Regions from separate parts of the Clostridium intestinale genome, predicted to be linked through region 1. Evidence: a T-box and tRNA genes for the amino acid it is inferred to sense, from the RefSeq annotation. Region 1 holds a T-box; the other holds one or more tRNA genes.
What was found. The T-box of region 1 lies ahead of P8F83_RS02900 (methionine--tRNA ligase). A T-box ahead of a tRNA ligase gene usually reads a tRNA of that ligase, here a tRNA-Met.
Positions count from the first base shown of each region.

Region 1 (4,425 bases):
AAAACATAAGAATCATTCATTAAATTAGTCCCCCTAAGTTTGTTTATTAATAATTTATACATATTTTATATCGACACATTAATTAAATTCTTTACACTTTTACAAGAAACCGGAAAATTATTATATATGTAAATAAAGATAAGATAGGGAGGTATATTAATTTTATGATGGGCCTTTTCATGTACCTCTTAGGCCCATCATGACAAGAAACTTGATTATCACTTTGAAGAATTTTCACTTAATTGACTTTCATGTTTCTCAAAGAAATCAACTCTAGGCATCAAATGCTTTAACTTATGCCCTCCATGAATAAAATTATATATAGGTTCAAATATAAAATCCCAGCTCCAAAGTTTTTTATCAACATTTAGATAGTCTCTTACTTTTTCACATCCAGTTGGAGCTATAGGATGAAGTAGGGTTATGATGGTTCTTACAGCATGGAAGCTATCTATGAGAACTTGTTTTCTTAGTACATCATCATTTTCACTTTCTGCTTTTTTCATGTTACTTACCCAATACTTATTCATTTTTCTTATATAACTATCAAGAACATAAATCACACTGTGAAATTCATGATTGTACATGTTGTTTTCATAGTTTATGATAGCATCTTTAGATTCCTCTAAGATTTCTTCACTTATTTCCCCTACTGGTATTTCTGAATCATAGTACTTTTGAGAAGTGTAGAAACATGAGCGAACAAGTCTGTTAAATACATTAGTAAGAAGATTTCCATCTTTTAATACTGGATCTGCTCCTTGTTTCTCTTCTTCACTCATAAATACTTGTGGAGTAAAGCTGGCACTTTTTCTTGATAAACCCAAACTTAAAAAATGCATTCTTAATTGTTCTGGAGTGTAGAAATTTAATAAATCTCTTGCCATAGGTGGTTTAACTTTACCACTGCTGCTAGCTTTTTTATCCATAAACAATAGATGATTATTTGCAATCAAGTGTGGAATGTTGATGTTTTCGAAGTCTACCTTGTTATCATAGTTTATTCCTGTAAGTGCCATGAAAAGGCCCATCTCAGCAACACCATAAAAATAGATATTATCTTCTCCCATGAATTGATACACCTTTGATTCTTTTGAATTCCAGAAATTCTTCCACTCATCTTTGTCTTTTCCTATTGATTCTAGATAGGCCTTAGTAAATGATATTGGGGCCCATAAAGATTCTGGCCATACCCAAAAAGTAAGATTTTTGAGTTCTTCTTTATCAGGTAACTCTATACCCCATTCAACATTTCCTGATAATCTAAAAGGAACTAAAGTTTTTCCTGTTCTAAATCTTATACCCATCTTATCAAATACTTCTCTTGCTTTATCTCTATCTTCTAGGTTTTTAAATATGAAAGAGATGGAAGCTTTCTTAGAATCATCCTCAACTGTATGAGCTGGAAGTTTTTCATCTAAATCTGTTATTTCTTCAAGTTGCTTACGTTTTACATATATAATTGGTAGTTTTAAAAATTCCTCAATAGTATTTAAGACATATTTTCTCCAATTTGATGTTTTTCTTAAATGCTCTACACCATCACTTAATAGGTTCATGTATTTATCTAATTCAAAATACCAATTAGCTACATCTACAAGTTCAGGTGTTTTGCCTGATAATATACTCTTAGGGTCAATTAACTCATTAGGCATATATTGATGTCCTAAATCACATTCATCTGCATAACCTTTTTCGGAACTACATCCTTCTATAGGACATTTCCCTATTACTTGCCTTCCATTTAATAAAGCTTTAAAATCAGGATCATAAAATTGTGGTGATGATAACTTAACTAGATAGCCATTATCATATAAATTATTAAATATTTCTTTTGATAATTCCTTGTGTATTTCTCCTGCTCTTCCCAGTGAAGAACCAGCATACAGACTTGGATTTATTTCATATTTCTCTAATACCTCTTTTTGTTTTTCATGATTCTCAAGAACATACTCTTCTAATGTTTTATTATAAGAACCTTCATCTACAAGTTTTTTGTAACTTGCAAGTATTGGCGATCCATAACAATCTGTTCCTGATACAAATATAACATTTTCCTCACCTATTCTATCCTTCAAAAATCTTGAGAAGGTATCTGCATGCACAAATACACCACCTACATGACCAAAGTGTAAATCTTTATTACCATATGGCATTCCAGAAGTTATAACTGCTCTCTTAGGAAAGACAGGTCTTTCTAATTTTCTTTTTTCCATAATATTCACTCCTTAATTTTTATACCTTTTTTATTTTTTAGTAGTATTTAATTCACAAGAAATGACTCTAATGAGGCTGATGAGCGCTTCTACAGCAATAATTAAATGAATTTGATGAAGCTGAAAAACACTTCTACAGCAATAAAGTGCGTAAAAAATCGCCCCTACACAAACAATGTGTAGGGGCGAATTATATATCGCGTTACCACCCTAATTCATTAACATGTCACCATATTAATCTTATCAAGTACAATCATACTCTAGTTCTGTAACGTGAACAAACGTCATAGCATCATCTACTTAAATATAGAATCCGTATGAGGCTCCAAGACTTGTTTCATTAAAACTTTCACCATTCCTTCTCACCACCAGGAATTCTCTGTAAGCTTCCATAATAACTACTCTTCTCTTCATAGCTTTTGATTTACTCAAAGTATATTAAATCAAAATTCAGTTGTCAAGGGGGTTTTTATTTTGAAAATAAGTTTTTTATTGCATTAAATACATCTGAAAAGAACTGCCCTATCTTTGCAAATAATCCTTTTGCTTCTTCACTAGTTAACTTATCCTTTAATTGATTTGTTACATCATTTAATTGATCCTTTATACTGTTATAATCAAGATCTAGATTGTTTATTTTACTCATTAGTGTCTTTATGCTAGCTATATCTTCACTAGATAATTTATCTTTATAATCTTTAACAGCATTATCAACAATTTTGTTGACTTCTTCTTCTGTCTTAGGTTTTTCCTTTATTACTTTTTTCTTTATATCATTCATTAAATTTGAAGCATCATCTTGACCTATCTTTTCAGCTACATCACCTGTAGTCACTAACTCTTCATTTGCTGCTTCTTTTTTATCTTCATCTATTTTTTGTCCTGAAGTACTGTTTTCAAATCCTTTTAATATCCCAGTTAATGCTGCTGTTCCAGATACTTCAAAAGGCGCTGCTGCTACAACATTCGCATTTTCAATTCCTGCTGTAATTAAAGCATTTTTTATCATCCCATCATTAACCCAAGTAAGATTGTTTGTACTTACCTTTATACCACCCTTACTTGTAGGTTCAACATAAGAACAAGATATTGCTCTATTACCAAGCTGAGCCTGAGTTGCAACCTTCCCTAAGTATGTATGCTCCTCTTTTGATGTAACTTCCAATAAGTTAACTTCATTTTTCTTAACACCAAAATACTTTAGCATGTCATCTTTTTGTGCTTGTGTTAAATCTGCTCCTAAAGTTACAGACTTAAAAGAATCTGCATGAGCAGTAACTCCTGTAAATCCAGTAACAAAAGCTCCCAAAGCCATGGATGATATGATAAGCTTATTTATAAATGATTTCATCTTCATAATTTTTATTCTCCTTTTAATAAACTTCTCTTTTTTGATTATAATATAAACAAGTTAATTTTTACTTAGAATAATCTTACAATAATATTAATAATTTTACTTAACACTATTAATAGTTGTTGGTTCAAATCTATACTTCTGATCAACATTAGGATACTTAATCTTGTCTACTTCACTTAGAAACATATCAACTGGCCTTGCATAAACTCCACAATCTCCATATAAAGCCTTATAAATAACTAGCTTTTCTCTAGTTTCTGAATGCTCAGCTACATCTAAAACTAAATATAAATCCCCTTTAAAATGTTTAAATATCTTTCCTTTATACTCTGATAAGTCTATTTTCTGCATTTTACTTCTCCTAAAAGTTATTTTGAGAGAAGCATTTTAACTACTTCTCTCTAATCATTTTACTACTTTTTGTTATTTCTGCAATTGTTTTCGTCTTTAGAGTTTCCTTCTAAGTCTTTAAGATTTTTATGTTTTGAACCTTCATCATAGCTGTTTGAAAAACCTGTTTTGTTAAGTGGTACTTTATTTATGTTTTTCATAAGTTCTCCTTCTAACTAAAAATATTATTTAATATATATTTTGCTTCACTCAGCTTCATTAGATTCATTTTACATTATTTTTTTGGTAGCTAAAATACATTTCAAATATCGTCTAGTAACAAAAAGGCCCATATCAAGATTTTCATCAGTGATATGGGCCCTTTTCTTATATATTATTATCTTTTAATTAAAGGAAATGCTATAACATCTTTTATGGTATGGGAACCAGTAAGAAACATTATCATTCTATCTATTCCTATTCCTAAACCTCCAGTTGGTGGCATACCAGTATCTATAGCAA
Region 1 is NZ_CP121166.1:588,697-593,121, reverse strand. Features, by position in the region: gene P8F83_RS02905 (hypothetical protein) at 1-20, opposite strand, end outside; gene P8F83_RS02900 (methionine--tRNA ligase) at 219-2,216, opposite strand; T-box leader at 2,395-2,639, opposite strand; gene P8F83_RS02895 (DUF1002 domain-containing protein) at 2,686-3,573, opposite strand; gene P8F83_RS02890 (DUF1653 domain-containing protein) at 3,670-3,924, opposite strand; gene P8F83_RS02885 (hypothetical protein) at 3,987-4,124, opposite strand; gene lysS (lysine--tRNA ligase) at 4,301-4,425, opposite strand, start outside.

Region 2 (4,425 bases), 2.1 Mb from region 1:
AAAACTAGCAACAGCTCCTATCTTCATAAAACTTATATCTCCAGAGTATAAATCAACAGTATTCATATCTAATGTCGCATATTTCTCATCTTCTGCGAATTTCATATTCATTATAGAGTTAACAGCATTTATTGCTGTCATATTGTTAAATCCTGCTTCAGTAAATTTCTCTATAAGTTCCACAGCTGCCTTTGATTCCTCTCCTGCACCTGGTCCTGATCCCATCCCGTCACTAACTAAGGTCATATAACAACCGTCTTTTGTTTTATTGAAAGAATGGCTATCCCCTGTGTACTTTTCTCCCTCCTTACAACTTAAAGCTACATAACTTGCTATATGATATTTAGGTGTTTCTTCTATCAGCACCTTACATTGATTACTCTTTGGGTCAATACTACATCCATCCCCTCCTATACTCATCGGTCTTCCTATTACCTTATTTATTATTGGTAAAGCTTCTTTAACACAATACTGTGCTCCATGACAATTCTCTAAAGTGATTTTTATGTTAATTCTTCCTTTTTTATCTTCATAGCAAAACAAATCTAGGTATTTAAAGTTATTTCTGTTAAGAGTCCTTTTTAAACTTCTTTCGAATTCACCACAGAGTTCCATATCTCTATCTAAGTCTGTTAAAATCTCATCAACAGTATCCGCCATATTTCCTATATGATTTGCTAAAAGCATCCTTCCTTCCTCTAATCTTTTTTTCCACATTTCATTTAATATATGCTTTTCTACTATTTCTTCAGTACTTTTAATAAGTGCATGTTTTTTTACACATTTCTTTTCTAATTCTTCTGGAAATACTAAAACACCTTCTTCTGATGACTTAATTAATTCTGAGAAACTTCCATAGGTACTATATAGTTCCCTTTTCCAACACATGTATTTCATGTCACAATTACTGCAAACTCTATCTGCTAAATTTTCTATTAATGCAGCACTTTTATTTTTTAATAACAGTTTATTATTATCACCAAAACCCTGCATCACCTCTGACATATCTCCTAATAGTTGCGTAAAATCTCTAAATCTTCTTGTAAATTCCTCCTTTATTTTTGACAAGTGAAACTCTGTATACTTATCTTCTTTTTTCTCTGCATCTATTTCTAACATCAATTTATTTATAAAAGTATTTGGTATAGCTAAAAATATGAAAACAGAGATTAAAGCCTCCACAATCATATATACATCAAATACTTGAGCATAGAGATTTAATATAGAATACATTATCACAAAACATACTGCCGAAAATATTTTTCCTATATCCTTAAATACTCCAACCACCAATCCACATACTCCATATAGTGTTACATAAAGCAGCATCTTATCCATGGTTATTCCTATTACAAGTCCCATACTTATACCCATTGCTGCCCCCAAGGCTCCCTGAGATGTATAGGCTATAATTAAAATAAATACAAGGGCAATTATATTTCTTATACTTATGTTAAGTATAGACATTCCCCCTATTCCAGCAACAGATAAAGAAATTAATATACTTATGCTTATAAGTTCCTCTGAAATAAATATATGATTTGTATTAAATTCTTCCAAGCAGCTTACGCTATACTTTACTATATACGATATACCTTCGATTATTATTGTTAATACTCCTGATAAAACAATTGAACTTATTATCCCATTTCCGTCAATAAAATAATTAAAGATCATCATTGAAAGAAATAAAACAACCCCTCTTCTTATCCCCTCACTTTTACCACCTATCTTTATATTAACTAAATCAGTGGATACCAATATACATGATGTTATTATATACATCGAAACATCTTCAACCCTATATACTAAAGTTAGGTACCCTAATATAACTCCTGAAGACCCTAATAATTTATACATTTTATCTTTACTACTTTGTAGTGCTAATATATATGCAATTCCAAAAGGAGCTATACTTTCTAACGTAGAGAGATTTAACACCAAGGATATTCTACTAAGTAATATCCCAACCGAAAAAAATATCCCTAACTTTAAGGGAGAATATACAACTCTTAAATCTTTTTTGTTTTTATTCTTGTTCTCTATTCTTTTATAAGTATCTACTTCTAGTCCATACTGCACGTCTACCCCTCCATCCTATTTTTCCAATAAATGTAATTAGATTATAGCAAGGTTTTTTTGCAATTTGTGTCATTATGTGTTCTACTTAATGATTTTCGTTGGACAAAATTACTTATAATTCACATTATTTATATAAACTCAGCAAAAATCTGTGGATAATATTTAAAGACTTGTGGATTGTTTTATTCCTTAGAAAGACTGGCTTTTCAAAGATTATTTTATCTTTTGAAAGGATTTAATTTTTTGTCGTGTTTTTATTATATTTGAATATTTATATCATACGAATTTAGGAATAAGTCATATTTGTGCAAATAAGAGGAATCTAATTAATTAAGTTTCTATAGTAACACAAACAAAAAAACCTACAATATATTGTAGGTTTTTGGTGCTGAAGACCGGAATCGAACCGGTACGGTGTTTAAGCACCGCAGGATTTTAAGTCCTGTGCGTCTGCCAGTTCCGCCACTTCAGCATGTTATATAATTTTGCGTGGTAGCGGGAACAGGAGTCGAACCTGCGACACTTCGGGTATGAACCGAATGCTCTAGCCAACTGAGCTATCCCGCCACATTATGGTTGCGGGGGCAGGACTTGAACCTACGACCTTCGGGTTATGAGCCCGACGAGCTACCAACTGCTCCACCCCGCGATATTATATTCAGTTTACTCAAAACTATCCCATTACTCATTATATAAATTAAATGGTTGCGGGGACAGGACTTGAACCTATGACCTTCGGGTTATGAGCCCGACGAGCTACCAACTGCTCCACCCCGCGATATTGGTGCTGAAGACCGGAATCGAACCGGTACGGTGTTTAAGCACCGCAGGATTTTAAGTCCTGTGCGTCTGCCAGTTCCGCCACTTCAGCATTTTCTTTTATATAGTTTGTATGGTAGCGGGAACAGGAGTCGAACCTGCGACACTTCGGGTATGAACCGAATGCTCTAGCCAACTGAGCTATCCCGCCGTATTATGGTTGCGGGGGCAGGACTTGAACCTACGACCTTCGGGTTATGAGCCCGACGAGCTACCAACTGCTCCACCCCGCGATATTGGTGCTGAAGACCGGAATCGAACCGGTACGGTGTTTAAGCACCGCAGGATTTTAAGTCCTGTGCGTCTGCCAGTTCCGCCACTTCAGCCTATATTGTCCTATGCCATTCAGCCGGGACAACAAAATTAATTATAATCTAGGATATGATTTATGTCAACACTTTTCGCAAAAAATTTAATTCACATGTTATTATGGCGTAAACAAAGGCTTCTAGTGCACCTAGAAGCCTAATTTAAACAATACTATTTAACCTGAATTTTTTCTTCCTCTACCTTTAAATTCTTGATTTTTCTTAACGTCTTGAAGCCTTTCTTCGCTATCCTTTAAAAACTTTGACATAATATCTTCAAAGTTTTCAGTAGATTGAGATGGCTTCTTTTTATCTGACACCCAATCAATTTCTACTGGTTTTACACTTTTCTTTTGAGGATTAGCTTGTTTAATAGATAAGCTAATTTTTCCATTATCATCAATTGAAATAACTTTAACTTTAACTTTATCTTGTTCTTTTAGATGTTGTCTAATGTCTTTTACAAAAGAATCAGCTACTTCTGATATATGAACTAATCCTGTTTTTCCCTCCACCTCAACAAATGCGCCAAAGTTTGTGATGTTTACTACTGTACCTTCTAAAATGTTTCCTGCCACTAAGGTCATGTTTAAAAGACTCCTCCTTAAAATTATATATATGTTATAAAATAATAACCTTTATTTTGAGCTTGAACTTCCATTACTATTATTGACAACTTTTTCTCCATCTTTAACTAATCCTAGTCTTTCTCGTGCCAATTTTTCTGCAAATTCATCTGTATTTATACTATCCACTTTTTGTTGAAGTAATTCATTCTCTTTTTCTAAAGCTTCAAGCTTATTCTGTCTTTCAGATACCTGCTTACTTAGTTTTTTAATAGCATTTTCTTGTCTTACTACACTAAAACAAAATATAGCAAGCAAAAAAACTATTACTATGTTTTTAAGGGTAATTCGTTTTGCCATACATATTCCCCCGATTTAAAATAATAATGAATCTTATACTCTATTTTAAATACAATGAGGTATATATTCAAGCTATTTTTAAATTTATTTACTTTTTTCAAATATTTTATAAATAATTATCTTACAAATATATATGAAATTTTTTATAATTACTCTCGAGCCTTTACCTGCTTTTCTTGCGCTACTTCTCTCAACTTTCAATATATAGGAGCTTAAGGTTTTCATATACACTATAAACCCCAATACAATACCTATATATACATATAATCCTAGGAAGGCATAATTTGTAT
Region 2 is NZ_CP121166.1:3,164,220-3,168,644, forward strand. Features, by position in the region: gene spoIIE (stage II sporulation protein E) at 1-2,082, opposite strand, end outside; tRNA gene P8F83_RS16275 (tRNA-Leu) at 2,466-2,554, opposite strand; tRNA gene P8F83_RS16280 (tRNA-Met) at 2,573-2,649, opposite strand; tRNA gene P8F83_RS16285 (tRNA-Met) at 2,656-2,731, opposite strand; tRNA gene P8F83_RS16290 (tRNA-Met) at 2,785-2,860, opposite strand; tRNA gene P8F83_RS16295 (tRNA-Leu) at 2,865-2,953, opposite strand; tRNA gene P8F83_RS16300 (tRNA-Met) at 2,976-3,052, opposite strand; tRNA gene P8F83_RS16305 (tRNA-Met) at 3,059-3,134, opposite strand; tRNA gene P8F83_RS16310 (tRNA-Leu) at 3,139-3,227, opposite strand; gene P8F83_RS16315 (S1 domain-containing RNA-binding protein) at 3,386-3,796, opposite strand; gene P8F83_RS16320 (FtsB family cell division protein) at 3,848-4,135, opposite strand; gene yabQ (spore cortex biosynthesis protein YabQ) at 4,220-4,425, opposite strand, start outside.
Region 2: it has a tRNA-Met gene. The T-box ahead of P8F83_RS02900 (methionine--tRNA ligase) is inferred to sense a tRNA for this amino acid. The anticodon was not compared.